One region of the Ferdinandcohnia sp. SAFN-114 genome, then DNA from elsewhere that is predicted to be linked to it. Evidence: riboswitches for the same ligand, from Rfam matches in the RefSeq annotation. Region 1 holds a riboswitch; each other region holds the start of a gene.
The links. Region 1 has a riboswitch for thiamine pyrophosphate ahead of tenA (thiaminase II). Riboswitches for the same ligand answer to the same signal wherever they lie in the genome.
Positions count from the first base shown of each region.

Region 2: it holds a riboswitch for thiamine pyrophosphate, as region 1 does, so the genes downstream of both, tenA (thiaminase II) here and tenA (thiaminase II) in region 1, are expected to answer to the same signal.
Region 3: it holds a riboswitch for thiamine pyrophosphate, as region 1 does, so the genes downstream of both, thiM (hydroxyethylthiazole kinase) here and tenA (thiaminase II) in region 1, are expected to answer to the same signal.
Region 4: it holds a riboswitch for thiamine pyrophosphate, as region 1 does, so the genes downstream of both, ACR65M_RS23035 (3-oxoacyl-ACP reductase) here and tenA (thiaminase II) in region 1, are expected to answer to the same signal.

Region 1 is NZ_JBPFDQ010000109.1:3,764-11,388, reverse strand. It holds gene ACR65M_RS23750 (ATP-binding cassette domain-containing protein) at 1-580, shown strand, start outside; gene ACR65M_RS23745 (hypothetical protein) at 748-1,245, shown strand; gene ACR65M_RS23740 (glycine zipper domain-containing protein) at 1,464-1,922, shown strand; gene ACR65M_RS23735 (lysozyme inhibitor LprI family protein) at 2,055-2,702, shown strand; TPP riboswitch at 2,821-2,921, shown strand; gene tenA (thiaminase II) at 3,032-3,712, shown strand; gene ACR65M_RS23725 (pectate lyase family protein) at 3,755-5,425, opposite strand; gene ACR65M_RS23720 (AraC family transcriptional regulator) at 5,850-6,701, shown strand; gene ACR65M_RS23715 (PAS domain S-box protein) at 6,845-7,625, shown strand, end outside.
Region 2 is NZ_JBPFDQ010000066.1:21,079-28,703, reverse strand. It holds gene sigY (RNA polymerase sigma factor SigY) at 879-1,439, shown strand; gene ACR65M_RS18940 (YxlC family protein) at 1,393-1,752, shown strand; gene ACR65M_RS18935 (sigmaY antisigma factor component) at 1,739-1,942, shown strand; gene ACR65M_RS18930 (hypothetical protein) at 1,942-2,148, shown strand; gene ACR65M_RS18925 (heavy metal-binding domain-containing protein) at 2,129-2,443, shown strand; TPP riboswitch at 2,522-2,685, shown strand; gene tenA (thiaminase II) at 2,785-3,465, shown strand; gene ACR65M_RS18915 (ECF transporter S component) at 3,491-4,075, shown strand; gene ACR65M_RS18910 (ABC transporter ATP-binding protein) at 4,089-5,552, shown strand; gene ACR65M_RS18905 (energy-coupling factor transporter transmembrane component T family protein) at 5,573-6,343, shown strand; gene ACR65M_RS18900 (thiazole biosynthesis adenylyltransferase ThiF) at 6,449-7,468, shown strand.
Region 3 is NZ_JBPFDQ010000002.1:37,691-45,315, reverse strand. It holds gene ACR65M_RS00970 (ParA family protein) at 1-123, opposite strand, end outside; gene ACR65M_RS00965 (class I SAM-dependent methyltransferase) at 293-1,063, shown strand; gene ACR65M_RS00960 (NAD(P)H-dependent flavin oxidoreductase) at 1,115-2,182, shown strand; gene thiD (bifunctional hydroxymethylpyrimidine kinase/phosphomethylpyrimidine kinase) at 3,421-4,206, opposite strand; gene thiE (thiamine phosphate synthase) at 4,206-4,853, opposite strand; gene thiM (hydroxyethylthiazole kinase) at 4,840-5,664, opposite strand; TPP riboswitch at 5,725-5,834, opposite strand; gene ACR65M_RS00940 (YetF domain-containing protein) at 5,906-6,604, opposite strand; gene ACR65M_RS00935 (PadR family transcriptional regulator) at 6,773-7,120, shown strand; gene ACR65M_RS00930 (HAAS signaling domain-containing protein) at 7,107-7,625, shown strand, end outside.
Region 4 is NZ_JBPFDQ010000101.1:3,485-11,109, forward strand. It holds gene thiW (energy coupling factor transporter S component ThiW) at 523-1,026, opposite strand; gene ACR65M_RS23035 (3-oxoacyl-ACP reductase) at 1,048-1,809, opposite strand; TPP riboswitch at 1,901-2,007, opposite strand; gene ACR65M_RS23040 (hypothetical protein) at 2,143-2,541, shown strand; gene ACR65M_RS23045 (DNA alkylation repair protein) at 2,562-3,224, opposite strand; gene ACR65M_RS23050 (hypothetical protein) at 3,350-3,481, opposite strand; gene ACR65M_RS23055 (SRPBCC family protein) at 3,792-4,244, opposite strand; gene ACR65M_RS23060 (MerR family transcriptional regulator) at 4,241-4,585, opposite strand; gene ACR65M_RS23065 (alpha/beta fold hydrolase) at 4,746-5,798, shown strand; gene ACR65M_RS23070 (hypothetical protein) at 5,927-6,070, shown strand; gene ACR65M_RS23075 (RlpA-like double-psi beta-barrel domain-containing protein) at 6,115-6,561, opposite strand; gene ACR65M_RS23080 (RrF2 family transcriptional regulator) at 6,695-7,150, opposite strand; gene hmpA (NO-inducible flavohemoprotein) at 7,325-7,625, shown strand, end outside.

The sequences.
Region 1 (7,625 bases):
TGAAACATGTGGTGGAACAGGAACGGTAGAGCTTAACTTATCCTTCATGGATAAAATGGAAATGGAATGCAGTGAATGTCATGGAGATCGTTACAAACACGAGGTCCTTCAATACCTATACAAAGGAAAAAATATTGTAGAGGTTATGGATATGTCTGTCTCAGAAGCTGTGGAGTTTTTTGAAGCAAAAGATATCAAGCGACAATTGACAAGTATGGCGACTGTTGGACTTGGATATTTGTCTTTAGGCCAACCACTAAACACATTATCTGGTGGAGAAAGTCAACGACTGAAGCTCGCAAAAGAGATAAATAAAAAGGGGAATATCTATATTCTAGATGAACCGACAACCGGACTGCATCTGTCCGATGTTTCCAATATTCTAGCGATTATCGAAAAATTAGTTGAAAAGGGTAATACAGTTATTGTCATAGAACATAACCTAGACGTCATACGAAATAGTGATTGGATTATTGATTTAGGTCCAGATGGAGGTACAGGTGGTGGAGAAATTTTATATGAAGGGCCACCTGGAGGACTAAAAAATTGTGAACGATCAATAACAGCTAAGTATATTTAAAGAAAAGAAGAGGTGCCTAAACCCTGTATACTTAAGGGTTCAGGTGCCTTTTTTAAATGAATAACGAAAGGACGCATCAGTAGCCAAGGTGGATAATGATCCTGTTTCTATACAATTAGATTGAATAAAAGTAAGTTGCACTCATACTCATTTAATGAGGTGATGTTATGGATTATAATAATTTTAAATCAATTAAAGATTATGGCTTCGAAGGTTATATTCCGGTTACTGAATTGATGCAAAATCACTCTATCGTTCCACATAATAAAGGGGTTTATATGGTGCTTTATACCCCTGATGATTCACCAGAGTTTTTAACAGAAGGTACGGGTGGTTATTTTAAAAGGAAAAATCCGAATGTTCCAGTAGAAAAATTAAATGAAAGTTGGATAAAGAATACGAAAGTAATCTATATCGGGAAAGCCGGTGGTGGAAAAAGCTCTGCAACTTTGAATTCAAGAATAAAACAGTTGTTAAAATTTGGTAGTGGGAAAAATGCAAGCCACTACGGTGGTAGGGTTATTTGGCAAATAGAGGATATTAATCATTTGATTGTTTGTTGGAAGGAACTAACCGTTGAGGATCCTAATGATGTAAAAAATCAACTGATTAAAGGTTTTAAAAAAATACATAGAAAGAGGCCATTCGCCAATATGGTTGATTAATCTTAATTTCGTGAGTAATGTTCATTAATATATGGAGTAGTTTAAAAATTAAAGGAACCGGGAGGATTATTGTTAATCCTCTCCTTTTTTTGTATCGGTTTTAACAGGAGTGGTAAAAAGTGGATGGAAAAATGAAACTAAATCGAGTTTTATTCGTATATAAGGTATAAGAAAAAACGATCCTTGGCCAAATTAAGATTTCATTAGGCGGTGGTGTATTGAAAAATCTTGTAGACGATATAAAAACAAATTTAAGGAAGCTAAGGAGTAACATAAGTAAAGAACAAGCAAAAAAACTTGATTTAAATAAATGTGAAAGAGTGGTTGAAAAGCTGGATTCTTTATCGACGAATTGTGAGGAATGTCGAGAACATCTAGTTGATTTAAAGAAACATTTTATGGGGTTAGAAGCAAAAATAGATAGTATTGAGCAAGAATGTAAACAGCATAAACAAGTCATTCAAGGAATTGTTTCACATCTTCAGAAGAAGCATAAGTTGGTATCAGAAGGATTTTATCTATCATTATATATGTCCATTGGTATGAGTTTAGGTGTAGTGTTTGGATTAACAATAATTGACAACTTTGCGTTAGGTATATCGTTTGGTATGAGCATGGGTATTGCCATTGGTGCTGGTTTGGATGCAGATGCTAAGAAAAAAGGTAACACAATATAGTCGATCGAACACTTACAAATGTGAGTGTTTTTTGTTTGCATTAGGTGAGGATTGCTTAAAAAAGAATTTGAACTTCCTTAAATGTTACTGGAAAATTTTATGATATACTAGTTTGGTAGAGGAGGCAGTGTAATGAAAAATAAACAGCGTTTACAAATTGTAATAATTATCATAGCATTATTCTCGTTGGTTGCATGTAGTAATTCAACGGATGAGGCAAATGCTAAACCAGAAAATGAAGAATCAGAAACTAGCACCGATCTAAAAACAGAGGAAGAACCGGTTACCGATGAGGAGCCAGGTGAAACAGTTAAATCTGAGGGTCCTGAACATACTCAGATTAAAAACAAAGATGTGACATCTAAAGAACCATTAACGAATGAAAATGAAGAGCCATCGGAGTCTAGTAACAACAAAGAAATAAACGAAGGTATGAAGGATACATATCTCAAAGAATTAAATGAAATGGAAGAAGCAGATAGAAACGCCGAAGATACAACAACCATGGCAGAATTGGAAGAACAAGAAGCGGCAAGGTATAAAAAGTGGGATCAGAAATTGAACGAGATTTATGGTGTGTTGAATGAACAGCTTGATTCTGAACAGATGGATCAATTACGAGAAGAACAGCGGAATTGGATTAAATATAGAGATGAAACTGCAAAAGAATCTTCACTGAAATATGAGGGTGGCTCGACGGAAACCTTAGAATATGTTGCTACCCAAGCAAGTCTAACCAGGGAAAGATGCTATGCGTTGGTTGCAAAGTATATGAAATGATTGCTTTTACTAGGGGAAGCTCGGAGTAGGACAATGGCTCAAGCGGGACAATGGACATGAGTACTTGCCTTTTCATAGCCACTATGATTAACTAGTATCTAGTAACTTAATAATCTAACAATTCGACTAGGGGAGCATATTTGTGCTGAGAGATAGAATTATCGACCCTTTGAACCTGATCTAGGTAACACTAGCGTAGGGAAGTGGAGTTGGCACGTTATGTTTAAACTAAACGATTTTATATTGCCTAACCCATACCCAAGCAAACTAGTGATGGGTTTTTGTTTTTTTTATCTCCCCCAAGGTCAAATGGAGAGAGGGGCAAGTAAGTGAGTAGTTTATTTACAGATCGTTTATGGAATCGAGTGGAGCCTATCTGGAATTCGTATTTGGAGCATCCATTTGTGAAAGGGATTGGCGAGGGTTGGTTGGATAAGGATAAGTTTAAGCATTATATGAAGCAGGATTATGTGTACCTGATTGAATATTGCCGTCTATTTGCATTAGGGAGTGCAAAGGCTCCAGATTTAAAAACGATGTCCATATTTGCAAATCTTTTGCATGGGACATTAGAGATGGAGATGGATCTTCACCGCCAATATGCCGCAAAATTTGGAATATCAACTGAAGAGCTTGAGGCAACAAAGCCTGCATCAACTACAACATCTTACACAAGCTACATGTTGAATGTGGCGCAGCTCGGTGGTGTAGAAAATGTTGTCTCAGCAGTCCTTGCTTGTGCATGGAGTTATAACTTTATTGGAAAAGAGCTCGTAACATGGCCTGGAGCAGTTGATCATGAATTTTATGGGGAATGGGTGAAAATGTATTCATCCGATGAGTTTTCTGCCTTGGCGGAAGATTGTAAGACGCTAATCAATGAAATCGCCTACGAAAAACCGGAGCGAGATTTAGCAGTACTTGAAGAAATCGTCGTCAAAACCAGTTTGTTTGAGTATATGTTCTGGGATATGGCTGAAAACCTTGAGGAGTGGCCAATTAAACTGTAAGTACAAGGGGACAGAGGGACAAAGAACCTCTGTCCCCCTATATTATCGACCTTTACTGTTGGAGTTATAGTCAGTTTTTAACCATGCGATTGGGCTCATATTTACCTTGTTTGCTCCTGCATATTTTGTAAGTGTTGGAACAACGCTGTCTAAAGGAACCACGGTATACGTATAAGGAAGTTTCTCGTCATAGTTATATTCAAAGGTAAATGGATCAGTAGGTGGATTCATTTTACTCATATTTTCACTTCCAATAATATGAGAAGACCATGCCCAATTTCCGATTGTTGATTTGTCATACCATGTAAATCCTGTTGTAAACAGGTTTTCACCATTATTGTCCCAGCTGCTTCCTGTATACGTGCCATATTGGTTGGTAATTTTTGAGTTTACAATTAAGTTTCTATTATAAGCAGCTTGGAATAACTCAGCCCATTGGGCGTCCATATTTTTAGTATCTAATCCCTGAATCTCCGCACCAATGATTGGCTCGTTAATGTCATTGAATACAGATGTATCTGCTGCAATCGAGGCTCCATTTCTAGCATTTAGTGCCCGTGAAAGTGTATCTGTTCCGAATTCAGCAATTGCCGAGACATTCTCTAAAATCGCTTGATGAGAGGAATTGTCCAAATACAAGTTGTACGCATGACCAGAACCTTGGCGTATCATAGGAATTCTCTGTCCAACATTGGTATAGGTATTATAAGCGAGTGTTAAACGTATTCTTTGATTGCCATCCTTTATCTCATCGCCACTACTAGACACATAATTCACATAGTCTTTATCACCTGAACCTGATAAATGCACCTTACTGTGATACGCAGCATAGGCCATGATTTGTTCTTTAGTGGCACCTTCATTTCGCATGTTGTAATACACACTATCGGAATTCAGTTCATTTGAAGCATATTTCTCTTCCATAAATTGAATCGTTTGATAAATATCAGTGTCTGTTGAGGGATTTTCATCTGCAGGTAATCCGAATTCAGACCAGGAAATGGTGATGTTGGAGCCACCGTTCTCTGTATCAATTAATCCATCCGCTGCAATTGGAAATTTGCAATGGTCAATCCATACATTGTTGGCACCATTTATTTTAATATAAGTCCAGCCTACTTCCTTGTGTTTTCCTGTATCATCCCATTGCCACATGCCATCAAAGTTCAGATTACGAATGACGAAATCGTTCGTAGACCGTTGTAATTTTAACTCGACAGATCTTATCGTTTTTCCTTTTTTTGAAAAAATCGTGAGTCCTTCAACATTATCAATATTTAGTTGTGAAACACCAGAAGCTTCTATTTTTGGATTGGTAAATCCGTTCATAGGATCTCGATATTTCGTAATGAAACGAAACTTCTTTGTTTCCTCAGAACTCAGATTTAGATTCTTCCACCCAAAATTTAAGTCCTTAGCGATTTCAATTACTTTCACACTTCCAGCTTGTGCATCCAAAATGGCCTGTAAAAACTCTCTTTCTGTTTTGACCTGTCGATAATAGGGTGTATCAATGTATTCACTTCGGTCATTCACCCCTATTGAGGCATAACCAGAAACAGATAGAAAACTACTGTCATAATCTTTCATATACCTAATAGTGTTGGGAATCGAATCGATTGCTGCAGCGTGAGCCGTACCATTTCCGGTCAAGAAAAATGGCGCAAATAAGGAAAAAACCATAACCAATACCATTGCTTTTCTAAACTTCATAAAATACCACCTTTGCAATTTTTAAAATTAAGTCTGGATGTAAACCAAAAACCTTTAAATTTCACCTCCCAGCGTACATCTAAAAGTAATCATCAGATCATTCTTGTAAACCCTTTCATCAGAAATAATTCAAAAACTTCTATATTAGTTTAGCAAGCATCTCATTACATATTTTGTGAGAAGAAGACGTTTCTGTTTACATTTTCGAAGGTGTTAAGGCATGTACACATGAGAGGGGGTTCCTTTTTCCTAGTTCCTCGTTTGTTAAATAGGAGTAAAGTTGCGATTCCTTAAAAAATGAAGGATATGGGCAGATGAACATGTAATAAAAAGAACATAACTAGAGTACAAGTTTTAAGCGGGTGAAAAATGAGAACACGAATAAAGAATTTTGTTGGCTCATTTGGAGAGGAGTTGAATAGTGGTGCAAAAAATAAGTGTTTCTCTTCGTGAACAGCCTTTTTATATAAATCGTTTTAGTGGATACCATCCGTCAATGGCAACACATCATCTGCACCAAGATTACGAAATTTATTATTTATCCAAAGGGGAACGGATTTACATTATTAATGGGGAAGAGTACCTAGTAAAGAATCAGCATCTCGTTTTTATTGATAAAAATGTGATCCATAAAACGGTCAAGAAAAGCAATCAAGTGTATGAGCGAATGGTGATAAACTTTAGGGAGTGCTTCTTGAGTTTAGGCGAACAACATATCGTGAAGCAGCTCTTTGAAAATGGACCGTACATTATATCGATTCCTCAAAATAAAAGAGAATTAATTAACACTATCATAATGAGGCTATTCGAGGAGTACCAGAAGAATCTAAAGGAAAGGGATATGTACCTTAGAGCTTTGCTATCCCAATTATTAATTGAAAGTAATAGACTGATAGAGGATGCGTGTCCTTTAGAAAAGATGAAGGTTTCGGGACAACAAGATAACACTGGTAAAAATGAAATCGAAAAGATTATTACATTTATTAATAACAATTTTACAAGCGATATTTCACTTGGTGTTTTATCCTATCATTTTCATGTAAATGAGCAGTATATAAGTAGACTTTTTAAAAAATACACTGGATGCAGTTTTATTGAATACTTGAACGCGATCCGTATAAATGAAGCAAAAAGATACTTAATACATACAAGCTTGAAAGTGAATCAAATTGCAGGAAAAGTGGGTTATTCCAATCATGTTCATTTTTGGCGAGTGTTTAAGAGGAATACAGGCATGTCCCCGAATCAATTTAGGATTCTAAAAGCAGAACGATAATCATCTTTAATTTCTTGATTTTGTTGAGCTACTAAAAATAAAAGCGTCAATAAGTTGCATAAAATAATTAAAACTAACGATAATATGGAATTGGTGGTATTATACGATAAGATAGAAATTTCATAGTAGAGGTAGTTTATTTAATGTTACATTTTATTAATCGGTTTGAACAAGCTTTTCATTATTCACCTATAGGCATGGCCTTGTTTTCACTAGAAGGGCAGTGTATAAAAACAAATCCAGCACTATCAAAGATTACTGGCTATTTAGAAGAGGAACTATTATCTCTTACCTTTCAACAGATTACACACCCGGATGATTTAGAAGAAGATCTTAGATTTGTGCAAGAACTAATAAAAGGTAAAAAAAGTTCTTATGAAATGGAAAAGAGATACTTTCATAAAAATGGAAATATAGTATGGGTTTTTCTTTCCGTTTCGATTTTTCAACAAGACGATAAAACGTTCTACCTAATTGCTCAAATTCTTGATATAACTGATAAAAAGAATTTACAGCTTAGTTTACTTGAGAGTGAAGAAAGGTTTCGTAACCTCTTAAATTATTCACCGGACCCTATCTTGGTATTTGATGGAGAGATTATCTTATACGCGAATGAGTCTGCAGCTAAACTAGTTGACACGTTTGCTGAAGATATGATTGGGGAGTCAATTATGAGATTTATTGATCCTAGCATGCATGAATTGATTCAAACTCGGAGCCAAGAAATTATCGATCAAAATAAGCAACTTCTTGATTTAGATTTAAAAATACGCAGTAAAAATGGCCGTATTGTTGATGCAGTTATATCGGCGGTTCCAATCTCTTATATGGAAAAAAGGGCTATTTTAGTTAGTTATCGTAATATTACGGAACGAAAAAAAATGGAACAGGCATTGAAAGAAAGTGAGGACCGTTATCGACAAT
Region 2 (7,625 bases), on a different contig from region 1:
AAAAATGGTGCGATTCAGACAACACCCGAGGGAATTTCCGGTCATGAGTCCGAATGCGGGTGTGATTCAGACAAGGCAAGAGAAAATCCCCAAGTATGAGTCTGAATAAGGGTGTGATTCGGACAAGGCTATAGGAAATCTCTAGGCATGAGTCCGAATGCGGGAGTGATTCAGACAAGGTCAGAGAAAATCCCCAAGTATGAGTCTGAATAAGGGTGTGATTCGGACAAGGCCAGAGAAAATCCCCTAGTATGAGTCTGAATAAGGGTGTGATTCGGACAAGTCTATAGGAAATCTCTAGGCATGAGTCCGAAAAATGGTGTGATTCGGACAAGGCAAAAGGAAATTTCCAAGCATGAGTCCGAATGCGGGTGTGATTCAGACAAAGCCAGAGGAAACCACTAAGTATGAGTCTGAATAAGGGTGTGATTCGGACAAGGCTATAGGAAATCTCTAGGCATGAGTCCGAATGCGGGTGTGATTCAGACAAGTCTATAGGAAATCCCCAAGGATGAGTCGGAATGCGGGTGTGATTCAGACAATGCCAGAGAAAATCCCCTAGCATGAGTCGGAATAAGGTGTGATTCAGACAAGGCCGGAGGAAATCCCCAGTCATGAGTCTGAATAAAGGTGTGATACAGGCAAGGGCCAAAAGAAATCTCCAAGCATGAATCCTAATTTAGCATGATTTGGGCAAGATCCGAGGATAACTCCATTTTGAGTCAAAATGGGGAATGTAATTTTCTATAGGATGGGTTAAACTGTTGAAAACGTATATAATAAATTTTTTTAACTGAGAGTGAACTTTTTAATGACTTCATACGTATTATTAGCGAAAAATAAAAAATAACAAATTTTCTCGGGGGAGAATTCAATGCATGGATGAAAAGGAACTAATTCGCAGTGCAAAGCGTGGTGACTCACTCGCGTTTGCAATGCTTTTTAAAGAACATTATCCTTTTTTAGTTAAGTATTTAATAAAAGTTACAATGAAACCTGATATTGCTAAAGACATCGCACAAGAGGCAATGATGAAAAGCATGGAAAAAATTAATATGTATAACGGTAAAGCAAAATTCTCCTCATGGCTCATAACAATTGCTACGAACTTATACATAGACACTATCCGCAAAAAGAAACGCGAACAAAATTATCAACAGGAGCAAGCATTACGAAAAATGAAGTGGCAATTCGAGAACCATTCTGAGGATTGGAATGATGTTCTTGATGCACTGGGAAGGCTTTCAGATGAAATTCGGATTCCAATTGTTCTCAAACATTATTATGGATATTCATATGAAGAAATCGCTGATATGCTTCATATCGCCATCGGTACTGTTAAATCAAGAATACATAATGGAATTCATACAGTGAGAAAGGAGTTGAGACCTAATGAAGAAAAACAAGCTAACTCTATTAAAAAACGAACAACGACTTGAAGAGGATCCAGAAACGATTCAAGATATAAATGAAGCACTCACTAAAATAGATCATCATTACTCGGTTTTCACTCCGGACCTACAAGTATTTGAACAAATGGTAGCAACTGCACAACAAAAACAAAAGAAGAAGTTTAGACGAGAACTGACCGCATTTATTTTGATTGCATTATTCATCATGACGGCTTTAATAACGTCATTTTTCCGTCTTCCTCTTGCATTTATTGTGATTCAAGGTATTGCAACAATTAGCTTTCCAGTATATAGCTTCTTTCGTTATCGAAAAAAGGTGATTGTACATGAATACGAATGATACTCTACTTATTATGGTGGCAGTGATTGCCCTTCTTATTCAAAGCTTTTGGTTGTTTTTAGATGCTCGAAAGCGGGGGCATAATTATTGGTTTTGGGGAATATGGGGATTAATTCAATCACCGTTGCCCCTTCTTTTTTATCTTATTATTGCAAGAAAAATTTATCGACGTAAAGCAGGTAGGGAATGATGAGGAATATTGCAAAATATATTGTATTAATGATAGCCATTGTTGGACAAATCGTAGGAATTGTATTTTTGTTTATTGATATTTCAAAGGCACTAACATTCTATGCCTTTTACATGGTTGCCATTATTCTATTATTTGCCCTATTAGTATGGGAACGAAAACGTGAGAAAGAGGAGGATGACGAAAATGATTATCGTGACTACTGATTTTGTACCTGGAAAAGAAGTAAAAGAACTTAAAGGATTTGCAAGAGGAGGTACAGTTCAGTCAAAGCATATTGGTAAAGATATAATGGCTGGATTAAAAACAATTGTTGGAGGAGAGATCTCCGATTATACTGAAATGCTAGAAGAAGCCCGCCAAAAAGCAATTGGTCGAATGGTGGAAGATGCAAAAGCAAAAGGAGCAAATGCAGTAATCGGGATGCGATTACAAACCTCAGCTGTTATGCAAAATGCATCTGAAATTATTGCATATGGAACAGCAGTTTATGTAGAGTAACTAGTAAAACTTAAAAAAGCCTTGATAATTATTTCCAACATGTTATGATTGGAAATAAGAAAAATTGCATAAATAATATTATTCCACTAGGGGTGCCTTTAAATAAGGTAAATGTATTAATGGTGTTATACCTTTGAATCGTTTACCGGAAGGCTGAGATTGAGGATTGTTTTATCATAACCTTGAGACCCTTAGAACCTGATCTGGTTGATACCAGCGTAGGGAAGTGGGTAGACGGGTCTCTTTATTTTTATTTGTCTAAATCCAAACCACTTTCTTTACGTTGGTAAAGAAGGTGGTTTTTTATTTTGCAAATAACAGTAAAGGGAGGAGAATTGAACATGTTATTTTCAGAAGAAATACGTAAAGAGGCAAACGATATTTGGGAGGCAAGCTTTGACCATCCATTTGTCACAGGGATTGGAGACGGTACATTACCAATTAAATGTTTCCGTTACTATGTCATGCAGGATGCCTATTACTTAACTCATTTTGCAAAAGTGCAATCTTTAGGCGCAGCAAAGGCGGAGGACTTACATACAACAAACAGGCTTGCTATTCACGCTCAAGGAACTTACGAGGCCGAACTAGCGCTGCATAAAAGCTTTTCCGGAAGACTTGGGATTACGGAGGAAGAAAGAAAAAACTTTAAACCCGCACCGACAGCATATGCATATACATCACACTTGTATAGAGCCGCATATTCAGGTCATTTGGGTGATGTAATTGCTGCTTTATTACCATGTTATTGGCTATATTATGAAATTGGTGAAAGACTTAAAGGTTGCAAACCAGAAGAGCCGATTTATCAGGAGTGGATTGCGGCGTATGGTGGGGATTGGTTTAAAGAACTAGTTGAAGAACAGATCGATAGAGTAAATGAATTGGCAGAAAAAGCGACGCAAGAGGATCGTGACCGCATGAAGGAACATTTTATGATTAGTAGTCAATATGAATACTCCTTTTGGGAAATGGCGTACAAATTAGAGAACTGGCCAGTTCAATCAAAACTATCTGTCTGAACGAAGGAGAAGAGGAGAGGTATTAATGAGCAAAGGATTAAAACTAACTGATATTTTGGTTACGATCGTAATCGCCATTGCATTTGGAATTGTTTATATTGTTTGGGGTTCTTTATATTATGTTGTAAAGCCGATTGGGCTGCACGCCGATCAGTTAATCTATGGAATGTGGTTTATTGCAGCGACTGTTGCGTATCTTGTGATTCGTAAACCTGGTGTTGCATTACTGGCAGAAATTGCAGCTGCCTCAGGTGAATTTATTTTAGGGTCTCCATGGGGCCTAACCGTTCTGCTGTACGGTGTTGTACAGGGGCTGTTTGCTGAAGCAGTGTTTATGCTCTTTCGATATAGAAAATATAATCTTGCTGTGGTCGTCTTGGCAGCAATAGCTTCTTGTCTAGGGTCAGTAATAATGGATTTTGCGTATGGAGAAATAGGTGACTTAGCTACCTGGAATCTCATTTTGTTCCTAGTTGCTAGATTCGTAGGTTCCATCTTGTTTGCTGGTGTTTTTGCTTATTACCTAGTTAGTGCCTTGGAAATGACAGGGGTAACAAAACTTGTACGCCCACTATCCAGCAGTGATTTTGATGCACTAGATCAAAAATAAAAGGGGATCGAATATGGAATCAATTGCCTTTGTAGAATACCTACGTTTAACATTTCCTGGAGATAAGTCCTTGCTTTTTAAGGACTTATCTTGCCATATTAAAAAAGGGGAGAAAATATTAATTCTCGGGCCTTCAGGTTGTGGAAAGTCAACAATTCTTCAAGTGTTAAGCGGGATTATCCCAAACTCGATAGAATTACCAATGAAGGTAGATAAGTTACAGATCCCCAAAGCATGGGGCTATGTTTTTCAGGATCCTGATTCACAGTTTTGCATGCCTTATGTTGATGAGGAACTTGCATTTGTCTTAGAAAATTTACAAATTCCTAGGGATCAAATGGATGAACGGATAAAAAGTCTTTTAGAGCAAGTTGGATTAGATTTGGAAGATATCCACACAAACATCCAAACCTTGTCAGGAGGAATGAAACAACGTTTAGCCATAGCATCTGTATTGGCATTAGAGCCAGACGTATTATTTTTAGATGAGCCTTCATCCATGCTTGATCCAGCTGGGACACAGGAAATTTGGGAAGTGATAAGAAATGTTATGGTGGATAAAACAGTGGTCATCGTAGAGCATAAACTGGAGCACGTCCTTCCAATTGTTGATCGAATAATCCTTTTCAACGAAGCTGGAGAGATTATTGCAGATGGATCTAAAACTGAAATTTTTTCTAATTATAAAACGGTCATCAACGAACAAGGTATTTGGTATCCAGGAGTCTGGGATCACTTTGTTCAAGACTTTAAATGGATGCAATCTATTAATACAGCAGAGTTTAATCCCCCATCTATTCGACTAGAGGAATTTAAGGGATATAGACAGAAAAAGGAAAAAATATATATTAACGATGTTCAAGTTCAGGAAGGAGAGTGGATTGTGGTCAAGGGGAGAAATGGTGCTGGGAAAAGTACCCTGCTTCACTCCCTCATGCAATTCATTCAAACAAAAGGTCACTATTCATTATTTGGAGAAGTAGTTACAACCTCAAAAAAGCTAGATCACGCCATGACATTTGTATTTCAAAACCCGGAGCTTCAATTTGTAACAAACTCTGTTTATGAGGAAATTGCTTATTCGTTAAGGATTGATAAACGAAGTGAACTAGAAATATCTGAGACCGTGGAGGAACTTCTACGAATCTTTCACCTCATAGAACATCAAAACAAACATCCTTACCAGTTATCTATGGGACAAAAACGAAGATTAAGTGTAGCAGCCTCTATTGTAAGGGATCAGCAAATACTTTTACTAGATGAGCCCACATTTGGACTTGACTCAAAAAATACGTTTGCCCTTCTTACTTTACTAGAAAATTATAGACAAAAGAACAAGACAATCATTATGGTTACTCACGATGAAAAAATTGAAGAGTATTTTGCGACAAGAAGTTGGACCATTGAGAATGGGAGATTAGTAAAAGATCAATTGTTGAATCAAGTGAAAGTAAATCTTAGCCTCTTGAGAGTGTAAACAGGGAAAGGAAATTACTCATGGAACTTTTAAGTAAAGATACATGGCTACATCGAATAAATCCAAGTATAAAGCTATTCGTACTAATCAGTTTATGTATTGCAGTATTATTCATTGATACTCTTCAGCTTCTTATTCATATTTCATTGGTCGTTTTTATCTTATTCTTTGGATTCACAGGACATTCATTTAAACGAATCATTCTTATTACTTTGCCATTTTTGCTTATTTTTCTCTCAACCTCATCATCTATGATTCTATTTGGTAAAGGAGAGACGGTACTTTTTAAGTGGGGACTTATAACAATCTCCGAGGAAAGCATTTATAAAGGGTTAGTTGTTGGTTTTAGAGGAATTATATTTGCAGGTCTAGGCTTAACGTTCGCTTTAACGACACGGCCTGTTTTTCTTTTTTATTCGTTGATGCAGCAGCTAAAGTTGCCGCCTAAATATGCATATAGCTTTATGGCTGGATTACGGTTGATTCCCATTATGATAGAAGAGTTCCAAACGATTCAAAATGCATTGCGCGTTCGTGGGATTGAACACCAAAAAGGGATTCGCTCTATCTTTATTAAACTAAAAGCATATTCTATTCCGTTATTATCACAAAGTATTAGGCGAGCACATCGGATAGCAGTTGCTATGGAGGCAAAGCGCTTTTCGAATCATAATAATCGTACATTCTATTATGAACTGACTCTTTCAAAGTATGATTTGGTTTTTATTCTATATTTCGTGATTATGGTAAGTCTTGGTTACTATCTCTCCAGTCCATTATTTTTGATTTAGGAGTCCGGTTACTTCATGGAAGGGAACTAGATGTGTTACGATAATTTTAAGTTAAGGAATAAGATATTTTGGGATTTAGGAGTTTGAAGGAAGGATTGATGTGGGGTGACTGAACGCTATTCTCGCCAAGAGTTATTTACTCCAATTGGATTGGAAGGACAAAAGAAGATTAGAAGTAAGCATGTGTTAATTGTAGGTGCTGGTGCACTAGGTACGGGCAGTGCTGAGGGACTGGTTCGAGCTGGAATTGGAAAGTTAACAATTGTAGACCGTGATTATGTAGAATGGACAAATTTACAAAGACAGCAATTATATAGTGAAGAAGATGCGGCAAATCGTTTACCAAAAGCTGTTGCAGCAAAACAACGCTTAGAAAAAATAAATTCAGAGGTCGATATCCGGGCTCATGTCATGGATGTTTCCATTCAAGAGATTGAAAATATCATTGATCATGTTGATTTAATAATCGATGCTACCGATAATTTTGACATAAGAATGCTCTTAAATGATGCTTCACAAAAGTATAAGATTCCTTGGATTTACGGGGCATGCGTTGGGAGCTATGGAATTAGCTATGCTATTCTTCCTGGTCAAACACCATGTCTGCATTGCCTCTTAGAAACTGTACCCATGGGTGGACTAACATGTGATACGGTGGGAATTATTAGTCCAGCTGTACAGATGGTGGTAGCCTATCAGGTAACCGAAGCTTTAAAAATATTGGTTGAGGATTACGATGCATTACGCAGTAAATTGGTTTCGTTTGATTTATGGAAAAATCAACATACCGCGATTAAGGTTGATCGTGTGAAAAAGGAAAGCTGTCTTTCCTGTGGAACAAATCCAACCTATCCTTTTTTATCCTATGAGAATCAAACAAAGTCAGCTGTTTTATGTGGACGAGATTCTGTTCAAATACGGCCTAGTGAAAAAATCGAAAGAGATTTAGATTCACTTGCGGAGCTTTTATCCACCCAAGGTGGCAAGGTCGAAAGAAACCCATACTTACTATCCTTTCAAAAAGGACAAAACCGAATGGTCATTTTCAAAGATGGGCGTGTTCTCATCCATGGAACAAAGGATTTATTAGAGGCTAAAAGCCTTTACCATCGATATTTGGGATAATTTCAAATTGAGGAACTTGTCGAAAAACTAGTGATTGACAATAACATGTCCATGATGGTAATCTAACAAAGTATTAAGATTACTACAAAATGGAAGGGAGGGTAACGAAATGAAAAAGCAAAAGATTTATCCAATTAACTTTATACAATTCGTGACC
Region 3 (7,625 bases), on a different contig from region 1:
TAAATCAATTAGGAGTACCTTCTTTTTCGCTTCTGCCAAGTGAAGCGCAATCTGATAAATACTAGTGGTCTTGCCCACTCCCCCTTTATAATTCCCAACAAAAATTTTTTTGCCTTCAACCACTCGCTGACCCCCTCAAAAGTATTCATTTTAATGTATTAAGGAAGTAGGAAAATATTCTTATTTTGATTTGTCATAATCTTTTCTTATGTTAATTTATAAAATATTTATAATTTTCTTATATCAATTATTACTATATGATAAAAGTAACAAACGCAATGGAGGAGAAAGAATGGATATTAAATCAGACGTTAAAAAACAATTTGGCCGCAGTGCTGCCTCTTATGTAACAAGTGAAGGTCACCGTAAAGGTGGAGATTTACAAACATTGATTGCATTAGCCGATGCCACAGGAACAGAGCTAGCACTCGATGTTGCTACAGGTGGCGGACATACTGCGAATGCCCTTGCTCCTCGTGTAAGAAAGGTTATTGCATTAGATTTAACACCAGAAATGTTAGCTGCTGCTGAAAATTTCATTAGAGGAAATGGCCATGACAACGTTGAATATGTTGAAGGTGATGCCGAAAAACTACCATTTTCAGATGAATCATTCAATATTGTTTCTTGCAGAATTGCTCCTCACCATTTCCCTAACATTACAAGCTTCGTGAGTGAAGTATCGCGTGTTTTAAAAACAGGTGGACAGTTCTTGTTAGATGATAATGTAGCTCCTGAAAACAAGGAATTTGATGAATTTTATAATACTGTTGAAAAAAAGAGAGACTATAGTCATTTTCGTGCTTGGAAAAAGACTGAATGGCTACAAATGCTAGAAAATGAAGGCTTTGAAATCCAAGAACTCTATCGTTTTGACAAGCCATTTGACTTTGAAAGTTGGTGTAACCGTATGAATCTTTCAGATAACGAAATGGCCGAACTGAATGAATACATGCGAAACTCTTCCGAAAAGGTCAAACAAAAGTTTCGTATTCAGATTGAGAATGATAAAATCATCTCCTTCCAAGGAGAAGCATTTGTTTTAAAAGCTACAAAACTTTAAGATCAAAGTGGGGGCAAGACCCCCACTTTCTTTCATTTAGGAGGATTCGTTTTGCTTAAAAACAAAGTTACTGAACTGCTAAAGATTGAACATCCAATTATCCAAGCTCCAATGGCTGGTGGTGTTACAACTTCAGAATTAGTTTCTGCTGTATCAAATGCAGGAGGCTTAGGTATGATAGGTGCCGGATACATGACGCCTTTGCAATTACAGGAACAGATTAGTGAAATCAAAAAGCTTACGCCCCATTCTTTTGGAGTTAATCTATTTGTTCCAACCAAATTTCATACTAAAGAAAATGAAGTGAAGTCAGCAAATCAATTACTTAATCCGATTCGTGAAAAATTAAACATACCTCCAAATGAACATGTTGAGATCCCTTCATTTACGGATACAATAAAGAAGTTTGATGAGCAAATTAACGTTATCATTGAGGAAAAGGTTTCTATTTGTTCCTTTACATTTGGTCTTCCTTCAAAAGAATTGATTTCCAAATTAAAACAACATCAGATGGTTTTAATGGGAACAGCAACATCTGTTAAAGAAGCCATAGAAATCGAAAAGTCAGGATTGGATCTAGTTGTTGTTCAAGGCAGTGAAGCTGGTGGGCATCGTGGAGGATTTATTCATAACGGGCACAAGGGCTTAATTGGCTTAATGTCACTTATACCACAAGTGGCTGATAACGTTAAGATTCCAGTCATAGCCGCTGGTGGAATCATGGATGGCAGAGGATTAAAGGCATCTATTTGCTTAGGTGCACAGGCTGTTCAAATGGGGACCGCATTTTTGACATGCATTGAGAGTGGGGCACATCCTATCCATAAAAAATCCATTCTGAATGCGTCTGATGACGAAACGGTCGTAACCCGTACATTTTCTGGTAAATGGGCACGAGGACTCATCAATCCCTTTATTGAAAACATGAAGGAACACGAAAAAAACCTCCCAGAGTTCCCTGTTCAAAATTCACTTACCCAGGATATCCGAAAGGCATCAAATTCGCAGAATAATAAAGACTTCATGTCCCTTTGGTCTGGACAAAGTCCAAGATTAGCTAAGAATCAAAGCGTTGCAAACTTAATAGAATCAATCATCTCCGAAGTAAAACACATCTAATGTTAATAGTGTTCTCAGGTTCAGACACTGGCTCGCTTGTTCGGTGGTGCCAAGACAGAAGTTGTATCCGCTTCAGACTCTGGCTTACTTGTAGGGCGATTCCTTGTCCGAAGTTTGCTTGACTTCGGACACTATCCCACTTGTTCGGTGGTCTCTTGTCCGAAGTTGACTTGACTTCGGACACAATCTCACTTGTTCAGCGGTTCCAAGTCCGAAGTCTGCTCGACTTCAGACACTATCTCACTTGTTCTACGAATCCAAGTCCGAAGTTTTTTCGACTTCGGACACTATCTCGCTTGTTCTACGAATCCAAGTCCGAAGTTTTTTCGACTTCGGACACTATCTCGCTTGTTCGGCGATTCCTTGTCCGAAGTTTGCTCGACTTTGTACACAATCTTGCTTGTTTGGCGGTCCCTTGTCCGAAGTCTGCTCGGATTCGGACACAATCTCACTTGTTCTACGAACCCAAGTCCGAAGTTGGCTCGACTTCGGACACTATCTCACTTGTTCTACGAATCCATGTCCGAAGTTTGCACGACTTCGGACACTATCTCACTTGTTCTACGAACCCAAGTCCGAAGTTGGCTCGGCTTCAGACACAATCTTGCCTGTTCGGCGATTCCTTGTCCGAAGTTTGCTCGACTTCGGACACTATCTCACTTGTTCTACGAATCCCTGTCCGAAGTTTGCTGGACTTCAGACACAATCTTGCCTGTTCGGCGATTCCTTGTCCGAAGTTGGCTCGACTTCAGACACAATCTTGCCTGTTCGGCGAATCCATGTCCGAAGTTTGCTCGACTTCGGACACTATCTCACTTGTTCTACGAATCCTTGTCCAAAGTTTTTTCGACTTCTGACACAATCTCACTTGTTCAGCGGTTCCAAGTCCGAAGTCTGCTCGACTTCGGACACGATCTTGCTTGTTCGGCGATTCCTTGTCCGAAGTTTGCTCGACTTCTGACACAATCTCGCTTGTTCGGTGGTCCCAAGTCCGAAGTTTGCTCGAATTCGGACACTATCCCACTTGTTCGGTGGTCCCTTGTCCGAAGTCTCCTCGACTTCGGACACTATCCCGCTTGTTCAGCGATTCTTTGTCCGAATTTAACTCCGCTTCAGACACTATCTCGCTTGTTCGGCGGTCCCTTGTCCGAAGTCTCCTCGGCTTCAGACACTATCCCCCTTGTTCGGCGGTGCCTTGTCAGAAGTTGACACAACTGCTTCAGACGCTGCAACTCTAATTAGTTCTTTAGGGCGTAACAATGATTCAATGGTCCACTGCCTTTTCCAAGGTCTAGTCCCGCTTCGATTGCTCCCGTAATATATTGTTTTGCTTCTTTTATACTCGTTTTAATATCATGGCCTTTTGCTAAATTACAAGCAATGGCTGATGAGAGTGTACAACCTGTGCCATGCGTGTTCGGGTTACTGATCCGTTCTCCAGGGAACCATGTGAACTCGCCATTATTATATAATAGGTCATCCGCAGTATCTTCAAGATGTCCACCTTTAATCAAAATGGCCCCTTTATAGGTTTCGGACAATTTTTGGGCAGCCACTTGCATGTCTTCCTTCGTGGTAATCTCCATCCCACCAAGCGCCTCAGCCTCATGAATATTGGGTGTAATAATAGTAGCAAGCGGAATTAATTGACTAATCAAGGCGTCCATTGCCGATTCACTCAAAAGTCTACTCCCACTAGTTGATATCATGACTGGATCCACTACTATATTTGAAGGCTTATATTCTTCTAGTTTTTCCACGATTTTATGGATGATTTCAGGAGATGACACCATGCCGATCTTTACACTATCAGGAAAAATATCAGTCATGATGCAATCCAGCTGTTGCCCGACAAATTCAGGAGTCGAATCGAGAACCCCGTATACGCCAGTTGTATTTTGAGCAGTAAGAGCTGTGATTGCACTCATTGCATACATATTATGGGCTGTAATTGTTTTAATATCTGCCTGAATTCCAGCTCCTCCACTACAATCAGATCCTGCAATCGTCAATACCTTTTTCATTATTTTCCACTCCCTACCATCGTTGCTGAAAGCTTATTTAACTCCTTTGTAGCGGCTGTGATATCGGACTGTGCAAAGATTGCCGATACAACCGCAACACCGTCTACCCCACTTCCAACTAACTCTAAAATATTTGTTTTATTAATCCCACCAATTGCAACGATGGGAATCGAAACACTCTTACAAATTTCTTGCACGGTTTCGAATGTCATTGGTTTCGCGTCTTTTTTTGTACCTGTTGGGAATACCGAACCAATACCAAGATAATCTGCACCAGCTTTCTCAGCAGCAATAGCTTGTTCTACATTTTGAGCCGACACGCCTAGAATTTTATCCGTGCCAATCATTTCACGTACTTTTTCAACCCGCATATCCTCTTGACCAACATGCACACCATCTGCATCACAAGCTAGCGCAATTTCAACATTATCGTTAATAACAAAAGGAATATCATAAAAAGCCGTTAACATTTTAAGTTCAATAGCTTCTTGTAAAAAATCATCATACCCAAGATTCTTTTCTCTTAGTTGAAGGAATGTAATACCACCTTTTAACGCAGCTTCGACTTGTTCCACTAAGGTTTGGCTGCCTGTCCAGGCACGGTCTGTTACTGCATATAGTTGCATAAATTTTTTATCGATTTTCAATGTTCATACCACCTTGCAGTTGCAAAAAATTTAGTTTACTCATCACATCAATCAAGTACATACGGAATGATGAAGTTCCTGCATCCATTTCTTCTATTTTTTGATGAGCTAATTCACCGCAATATCCCATTGCGCTCACAGCTGCGGCTGTACTCTTTAAAATTTCACTAGGATTCGCTCCACAATAAGCAGCTACAACAGAAGTAAGCATACAGCCTGTCCCTGTAATTTTCGACATCAACGGATGGCCATTTCTGATTGCAAATGCTTCGTTCGTGTTCGCAACGATATCTATAGCACCTGTGATTACAATGACTGCACCTGTTTGTTTACTTACCTGTTTAGCAAACTGAATCATTTCTTCGAGATTACCTTCATTGATGACGTCTTCTGCAGCTGCGTCCACACCTTTGGTATTTCCACTGCCTGCATGCACCGTTTTTATTTCTGATAGGTTCCCTCTGATAACAGCAAATCGTATCTCATCTAAAAGCTGATAAACAGTATTAGTTCTTAGGCTGGACGCCCCTGCTCCAACTGGATCCAAAACAACAGGATGTCCTAGTTTGTTTGCTGCCTTCCCTGCTAAAATCATAGATTCTATCGTTCTCTCATTTAATGTACCGATATTAATCACAAGCGCATTGCAAATACTTGTAATATCCACCACTTCTTTTGGATCGTCCGCCATAATTGGTGAACCTCCACAAGCAAGGACAATATTTGCAACATCATTAACCGTCACATAGTTTGTAATATTATGGACGAGCGGTGTTTTTTGTCTAACGTTTTTTAAGATTTGCTCAAACATGGTAATCCTCCATTCAAATAAAAAATGCGGTATACCTGAAACAGATATACCGCATGAATCGTCATACTTACACACATTCCCTACGTTGGCATTATCCAAATCAGGTAAAGGGTCAAAGCTACATTTTGCTTACTCTCAGCCCACAAGTGTGAGCTCCCCTGCACTATTCAATTTGATTCTATTATAGCATATGAATCTGTGCTGTCATTCTTTTTAAGTCCTATACATTTTTTCCAGAGGCTTAATGCATCAGATTGTCGTCTATGTTGTCTATGTATAGTGTCCCATCTTTTTGTACCTCTGCATAAAAGACCTCAGATGCATCCGTCACCCCAGCATTTTTTAATTGTTGGTTTAGCCAGTTTGTATCTAAATTTAATCTAGAAAGATTCATGTTATTAATTACACCGTCTGAGATGACCTCGGTCGAGGTTGGATATATATAGGGATTACTCTTAACACTGGCATCCTCTTTTGTGTAAGGCATTTTATGTTCGTATGGCATCACCGAAAGTTGGCCACTAGTTTCAAAGATGGCATACTGTACATCTTTAATAGAAAAGTACCCTTTTTGTCTTAATATTGAATTAAGGGTATCCATATCTAGTCGTGTTGAACGAAGTGAATTCTCCATAACCTTTCCTTCTTTTATCACAATGATCGGTTCCCCTGTTGTTACTTTCCTTGCTTTTTTCGACTTTATATCAATAAAAGCAATCGTTAATGTAAAAACAGTCCAGCCTATTAACGCTAGTACCCCATTTAATATACTTACATTTGAATTCATTGCAAAATTTGCGGCAATAGAGCCTATAGCAATGGCAGAAACAAAATTAAAAAATGTCATTTGACTGATTTCTTTTCTTCCCATTATTCTTGCAAGTACAAATAACACAACAAAAGCAATAGCGATCCTTAGTAAGAGCTGTGAAGCAGCCATCATAAAACTCCTTTTTAGTTTGTTGAGATTTATTTTATCCCTAATAAAGCGAATTAATTAATTCACCCAATTTTAAAAAAAGAATTGTTTTCTTCACAACAATAGTGTACGATACATAGTATAAATCAAATACTGTATGTCATATAGTAATAAAAATGAGGTGGGTAAATGAGTGATTTATTTAACTCATTAATAACTGAACTAAGAAGAGGAACGTTGACACTAGCGGTTTTGAGTCAATTACGAACCCCACAATATGGCTATTCCCTAGTCCAGTTATTAGAGGGGTCAGGTATCAACATTGAGCAAAGTACGTTATATCCACTGCTTCGTCGGCTGGAAAAACAGGAACTAGTGACAAGCAATTGGGACACAACGGAGAGTAGGCCCAGAAAGTACTATGTTTTGAGTGAATACGGTCTCGAAACCTTTTTACAATTAAAAAAGGAATGGATTCAAAATTCGAGAGAGCTATATAAATTATTAGAGGGAGAGGAAGATTATGAATCTGATTGAAATTTACATTCAGGAAGTCACGCGACTACTTCCTGAAAAAGTGAGAGATGACATTGCTCTTGAACTGCAGTCGACAATCGAGGACATGTTGCCCGATGATTACAATGAAAAAGATGTAAAAATCGCGTTAGAAAAATTAGGGAGCCCGGCAAAATTGGCCAGTGGTTATCTTGATCGGCCCATGTACCTTATTGGACCACGTTATTTTGATGTGTATGTTACTTTATTAAAAATGATTATACCGATTGCGGCTGTTATCTCACTCATCGCAATCATCCCTGAGTATTTTCTTGGGCAACAAGGTGAGGAAACCATCATTAATATGGTATTGGAAATTGTCGGTTTCGGCATATGGAGAATTATTGAAGTATCAATACAAACATTCTTTTGGCTGACAATTGTGTTTGCCATTATCGAAAGAACGGATAAATCAAAAGATGACCAACCATTAACAGCCAGTCTAAAAAAATGGACTCCAGATGATTTAAAAAGTATAACCTATATC
Region 4 (7,625 bases), on a different contig from region 1:
AAAAGCATACGCATTTCAATTTTACGTATGCTTTTATCGCTTTTTCGCTTAAAAATAATACACAAATGGATATTTCTTACATTTTTAATCATAATTGAAATCAATTCTACCTTTTTTTGGAATTTACGCATGACTTCATATTGCTAAACAATCTAAAAGCATACGCATTTCAATTTTACGTATGCTTTTATCGCTTTTTCGCTTAAAAAATGATACACAAATGGATATTTATTACAGTCTTAATCTTAATTGAAATCGACTCTACCTTATTTTGGAATTTACGTATGACTTTATATTGCTAAATTATATAAAAGCATACGCATTTCAACTTTACGCATGCTTTTATCACTTTTTCGCTTAAAAACAATACACAAATGGAAATCTACTACATTTTTAATCTAAATTGAAATCAATTCTACCTTTTTTGTTAGTTATTTATTGTAATTCATTCGTATGCATGTAATGGTTTTTTTCTACGTAGTCTGAACTACAACACATACAAGTTTAGTCTCCTCAAGTTTCTTAGTAGTTTCGTTCTAGATATTTATTGAACGCGGGGTTTTTTAATACGATTCCAACAATGATAAATCCAAAAATAGATCCCACAATGGAGCTGAAAATAAACGATGGTATGAAGCCAAAAATGGCTGCATCCTGTCCAAGAATAAGCGTGGCAATTGGATAACAAGCAATTGCCCCTAAGATCCCTGTTCCAATAATTTCACCTGTCATTGCCATTGACGCCTTCTTAGTTTTTGTATAAAGGATTGCTGCTAAAAAAGCTCCTATCATACTTCCTGGAAAGGCAAATAAAGAGCCAGTCCCAAGCATGTTTCGAAGTAAAGATACAGAAAAAGCTTGAAGCACGGCGTATGCTGGACCTAAGATAACCGCCGACAAGACATTAATAAAATGCTGCATAGGAAATACTTTTGTGAAACCTATTGGAATTGCAAATAAATGACTTGTAACTGTTCCGATAGCGACAAGCATTGCTGTGAGTGTCATTTTTAGTGTTTTACTCAAGATGAATCCCCCATTACCGATTTAATTCATTACCAAACCGCCGTCAACAATAAGGTTTTGACCCGTTACCCCTTTACTCCAAGGTGATGCAAAGAAAAGAACTGCGTTTGCTACATCTTCCGGTGTTGTTACTTTTTGTAGTGGCGTAGATTCCTTTATCAATTGGAAAACCTCTTCAGACGTTGCCGAACTTGCATCCGTTGTTTGAAGTAATCCCCCAGAAATCATGTTTACGTTTATTCCATATGGACCAAGGTCTTTTGCCATGTTCCGAGTGAATCCTAAAAGAGCTGCTTTGCTAGTGTTGTAATCATGGTAAGCAACAACAGGATTTTGAAAGAGATTCGTGCCAATTGTTACAATACGTCCAAAGTCAAGCTCTTTCATGTCTGGAAGTGCTGCTTGTGTTGTATGTAAAGCTCCTTTTATTGCTCCCTCGAGCTGTGCGTGAAAATCCTCCCAAGAAATAGTTTCGGCGTTCTTTCTTGCGACTGGGTCAAAACGAAAATTGATTAAGGCATTATTTACAACGGTTGTTATAGGTTGATCAAAATATTTTTTCGCTTCAACAAATAAATTCTGTACTTGTTCACGATTTCTCACATCAGCTTGAATGGAGATCGCATTTTCACCGATTTCTTCTTGTAGAGAACGAGCTTTTGCTTCACTTTGAAAATAGTTGATTACTACCTTTGCCCCTTCATTCGCAAAAGCTTTTACGATTTCCTTTCCTAATCCTCGTGCACCACCGGTAACGAGAATAACCTGATTTTGTAGTTTCATTCTAGTAGCCTCCTCAAATAGAAAATAAGAAAAACGCAAAAAAACCAGTTCCACATAAATGGACCTGGTTTAAGGTATCAAGAAAAAATGGACATTTTCCACTCTACTTTCCTCCGCCGGTATAATCCGGATCAGGTCCAAAGGGTTAAAAAACGCACGCTTTTCTCTCAGCCCAATCGGGCACCCCTAGTAGTTACGAATATTCTTTCTATAAGGATAGTATGTACTTGCAAAAATGTAAAGGTATTTGATGAATTCAAGATTCTAAGATTCATTATATGGTATAATATGGATAACAGTCTGAATATTCAATTTATAGAAAGGGGTGCTGGGATGTTATTTTATTTAATGATCGCTCTATTTGCAGTAGGAATTGGAGCGATTGGTTGCGGTATTTTTATGTTTTTTGTAAAAATGGAAAAGAAAAAGGCGTTTATTATAAGTTTAATAGGATTATTCATTATTATAGTGACCATGGGTTCTGGTAATCTTCGCCCCTCCTATGAGAAAGAAACCTCCATAATCGTTCAGGAAGTTTCCGTATCGGCCGAAAAAAATGGTGATGGAAAATACAGTTGTAATGTAAGTGATCCATACAGCGTGTATCAGTTTTATAGCGAAGATAAAAAAGAGGTCGAGGATTTTTGCGCTCAATTTAGCAAAGGTGAAACATATGAAATCACATACCAGTTTAAATCTGGTAAATATACCATTTTAGGAGTAATTAAGTAAAGGCCGGGAGATTCCTGGCCTTAAATATATTTACTACCTTCTCTAACACTTAGCTTTTGCAGTGGTGTTTCATTTATAAATTGACGGACTGAATCTGGGTTTGTCTTTGAGTATTCGCGCAAAGCCCAGCCAATTGCTTTTTGGATGAAAAATTCTTTACTTGTTGCATTGGCTTTTATGTATTTGTACAGGATGTTTTCATTTGTTTCTTCCTTATATTTTAACTGGAAAAGAATTGATGAACGTGTAAGCCATAAATGCTCACCAAATGCCCAGCCTTCAATTGTTTCCTCTATAATACTAGGTGTTACTTTAGCTATATTTCCAACTATATGTGGTGAAAGAACATCGACAGTATCCCACCAAGATTTTGTAGTAATGAGCTCCTCGATAAAAGTTAAATGGCTACTATTGACTTTTTTTATAGATCTAACTAAATAATCCTGTGCAGCATATTGGTATTCCCGTTCATCCTTTTTCCACAACTGTGTAACAAGTTCAAGATTTAAATCCTTTTTTAATAATCCTGTTTCATTATAAAAATTACGTGTTAATTGTCTCCTTAAAGGTGTTTTTATTCCGAGAAACGGAAAATGGTTTTTCATATATTTTTGCATCGGTAACGCATTAGCGGGATTACTATGTTCTTCGAATAATGTAACGAGATGGTTTAAATCCTCCATTGTATTGCTCCTTTAAAAGATTTGGTATCCTCATTGTACTCGATGCTCCTATTCTTACAAAATAAAAAATACTATCTTTTCTATGTAAGTATACGTACGAAAAGATAGTATTTTAAATTCGTTACTTATTGCATTTTAATAGGTGTTACGACTGCAAATAGGTTTTCTGTTGGATTGTTGAGGTTGACTTCAATTACTTTATACCCTTCACTATCCTTGTAATCATTTGTAACTGGTGTTTTAATCTCGTTGCTCATTTTCCGTACTTCCCTTCTAACATTTTTCTCACACAATAAGTAGTATATGATGAGGTAACGAAAATGTGCTTTCTTTTAAAAAAAATTTTACTTTTATATTTTGGCTGTTTTCGCAAACTTTGTTGTTTTTATATCGTTGACTTCCGCTTCAGGTGGACGCTTTCCGCGGGCGTGGCTTGAGCCTCCTCGTCGCTACCGCTCCTGCGGGGTCTCAAGTCTCACGCTTTTCCCGCAGGAGTCGCCACCTTACGCTCCAATCAAATTGGTTTGCAATTTATTAACAAAAAGCAACAATCTTTTAGAAAAGAGCCTATATTTTTAATGCTTCATTTCCTACGCGCTCCATAAATTCCCTTACAACATCATTGTTTGCATTTTTACTGCTTAGTTTTAGCATGGCCCGTCCGACAAAATTAACTCCTATGTTTTGTCCTTCATATATGAATTTAGTGTGGGACTCGTCAATTTTTAGTAGGGTGAAAGTCGTAGTAATTTCAAATGCTTTCCCGAGTACAAAGCTTGTTTGCTTTAGCTTTTTGTTTTCGGTATTATCATATTGTGTCGTTTCAACAATATAGGTTTCTACACGTTTTCCCTCCCGATATTTTTGTTGATGCTTTGCCCCAACCTCTTCTTCTGTTTTTTCAATCAAGGTATGCTCTTCTACTTTCGGCATTATTTTCTTTATATGTTCGTCCGAAAATAGCATCCAAACCTTTTCAATATTCGCCTCAATGATCGTTTCTTCTTTCCATTCAATCATTTGTTTTCCTCCTTCCCAGATGCGAGAAATTCATCAATCTCTTCCTTTTGTTGTTGTAGTTCTGCAATTTGATGCTCAATTTTAGTTCTCTTTTGAATGAGTAATTTATCTAGGTTTGCGAAAGACTCATCCTCCATGACTGATACCATTTCTTGAATTGAAAAGCCAAGCTTTCTTAGTTTTACTAGTAGTACTGCAAGAAAAAAGCTACCATCATCATAGTAGCGGTATTTGTTTTTTGGATCAATGTAAGCTGGTTCTAGAAGTTTGACTTCCGCATAGTAACGCAAAGTTTCCTTGCTTAATCCGGTCAGTTCCGCAAATTCCTTTATTTTGTACATCCTCGCCCTCCCTTTTTATCTTAAAGTGTGTGGTGCACCCCTTAGTCAATATAAAAGTCAATTTTATTTAAAAGTTTGTCCATCTAGCAGTTCTTAATAACGTATTTTACCTATATATATTGTATTAATAGATTCCATTAAATGAAAGGTGGTTGCTACATTGATTGAAAATTCATTTTATACACAAGAATTCCACGGACCCTATGAGCTTTTTAATTTAGGAGATTTCAAACTAGAGGAAGGTGGCGTGATTCCAAATTGTCAGCTTGCCTATGCTACTTTCGGAGAGCTTAATGAAGCAAAAGATAATGCTATTGTCATTCCTACTTGGTTTTCTGGTACAAATAAAGCCTATGAACCATATATTGGCGAAGGACGAGCATTGGATTCGTCTAAATACTTTATTGTGATCATCAACCAAATTGGAAATGGTCTTTCAAGCTCACCTCATAACAGTCCTGCTCCCATAAGTATGTCGAATTTCCCGGATGTTAGAATTGGTGATGATGTACGAGCTCAGCATCAATTCCTTACTGAAAAGTATGGTATCAATGAAATTGCGTTAGTTGTTGGCGGGTCTATGGGAGCACAACAAACATACGAATGGGCAGTTAGATTTCCCGACATGGTTAAACGTGCAGCTCCGATTGCGGGTACTGCCAAGAATACGACTCATGATTTCATCTTTACTGACACATTAATCGAAGCGATTACTTCAGATCCAGGCTGGAATCATGGAAACTATCAGTCTTGTACAGAAGTGGTTGACGGATTAAACAGGCATGCTAAAATATGGGCTGTTATGGGACTTAGTACGGAATTTTACAAACAGGAAAAATGGCGCCTATTTGGTGTCAATTCTGTCGCAGAATTCGTAAACGACTTTTTACAGCCTCTTTTTGCAGCGATGGATCCAAACGCGCTATTAACAATGGCATGGAAATGGCAACGCGGGGATGTTAGCCGAATGACAAATGGTAATCTAGAAGAAGCGCTTGGAAGAATTAAAGCAAAAACATTTGTTATGCCAATTGATGAAGATATGTTCTTCCCTCCGCGTGATTGTGAAGCAGAACAAAAATTGATTCCTAACAGTGAACTTCGTGTAATTAACAGCATTTGCGGTCATTTTGGATTATTCGGCGCAGATGGTCCAGCTTATTTTGAACAAATAGATAAACACCTTAAAGAACTTTTAGCGACTCCTGTATAAACGACTTTATTTATATTAAAGGTTCTCGCCATCTACCTGCTAGATGGCTTTTTTGTTTTATTTTATGTGTAAAATGAACTAGAAAGAGCCATATTAGTATCATACTAACTGGGAAAGGATGGTATTACATGAAGAAGGATGAACATCTGAAGAATCAGGTACTTTATATCACGAACCCCGCTTATGATGCTTTGCATTCGGAAAATCTGCTTGAGGATCATGATGAAGAAATTGATCGTGAACAGTTGTCCCTATTGAATAGAGAATTATAAAATAAAAAAGGAGGACAATTTAGACATTGTTCTCCTTTTGTCATTTAATCAATGGGTGTAATTTCTACATTTAGTACCCCAACACTTGGCGCTGCACCTAGTGCTTCAAACGCTTTACGGTGAAGATTGATTCGGTTTGCTGGGAATTTCTTCACTTCATCAACAACTGTTACGATGATATCTTGATTCGGAACAAACGAAACGTTTCGGATTCGTAAACGTTGGCCGCATTTAAAAGGGCTATTTTCCCCTACGGCTGCAGTCATGTTGTTATCATAGGACCAGCCAATTTCACACTTTGTTGGCGTACCTCCCCATGTCCAAGTGGCCTTACCTAAGATAGTATCAGGATTGCGGTTCCAATCCCAGCCATAGTAAGGTGATGGGTATTGTGGTACGTATTGGTTGTAATAATACTCATCATACATATTCCGTGGTTCTAAGTATCCATGACAATAAGGGCAGTAAAAACCAGACGTTTGTCTTATCATCTCACTTCTTCTCCTTCGAAACCAGTATTTTACTAATTACTTCGTCTACTTAAATGTATGTAAAACGACTAGTATTGGTTCCTATTAGAGTAATACTTAGGTTATACCGTTCGAAGTGTTTAATAAGTTCAGCTTAGTTTCCTTCTTCGTTGTTTTGTAGGCGAAATAAATCAAGCAAATCATTCTTATTGGTAACTAGGTCATCTAATGTATATCCATATAGCACGTTAATGAATGCCTGTAATGCTTCGTATAGAGCCCGTTTTAGTTTACAAGATGGTGAAATTGCGCAATAGCCTCCACCTTCTTTAAAACATTCAACGACGTTAAAGTCCTCTTCGGTATTAGAAACTACTTCTCCGATATTAATCTCCTTTGGATGCTTTGCTAGCTTAAAGCCCCCATTACGTCCTCTAATGGTTATGATATATTCCAGTTTTCCTAGATGATGAATGATCTTCATTAAATGATTTTTTGATATATTATAAGCTTCTGCAATTTCCTGTATTGTGGTCAATTCTTCGTCTTTTTTCATTGCCAGATACATTAATACACGTAATGAATAATCGGTATAATTTGTTAGTTTCATTATAAAAAACCCCTTATATTGGTGAGTTCACTATTAGTATAGCATGAAAGTCCTATTTCTACTGTAAATGTGACAACTTTTCAAAAGATGTATTCAAAGGGTATCTTTTATTATCACTGTCATTATATTATAAACATGTATTCAAAATATTGGTTTAGGAAAGGACGTTATATCATGCTTAGCCAAAAAACAATTGAAATCGTGAAAAGCACAGTTCCAGTACTAGAAAAATATGGTAAAGATATTACTTCTCATTTTTACAAGCGTATGTTCACTAATAACCCTGAATTATTAAATATTTTCAACCATGCAAATCAAAGACAAGGCCGTCAACAAACTGCATTAGCAAATGCAGTATACGCAGCAGCTGCAAACATTGATAATTTAGCGGCGATTATTCCGGCTGTAAAACAAATTGGTCAAAAACACCGTGCATTAGGAATACAACCAGAGCATTACCCAATCGTTGGTGAAA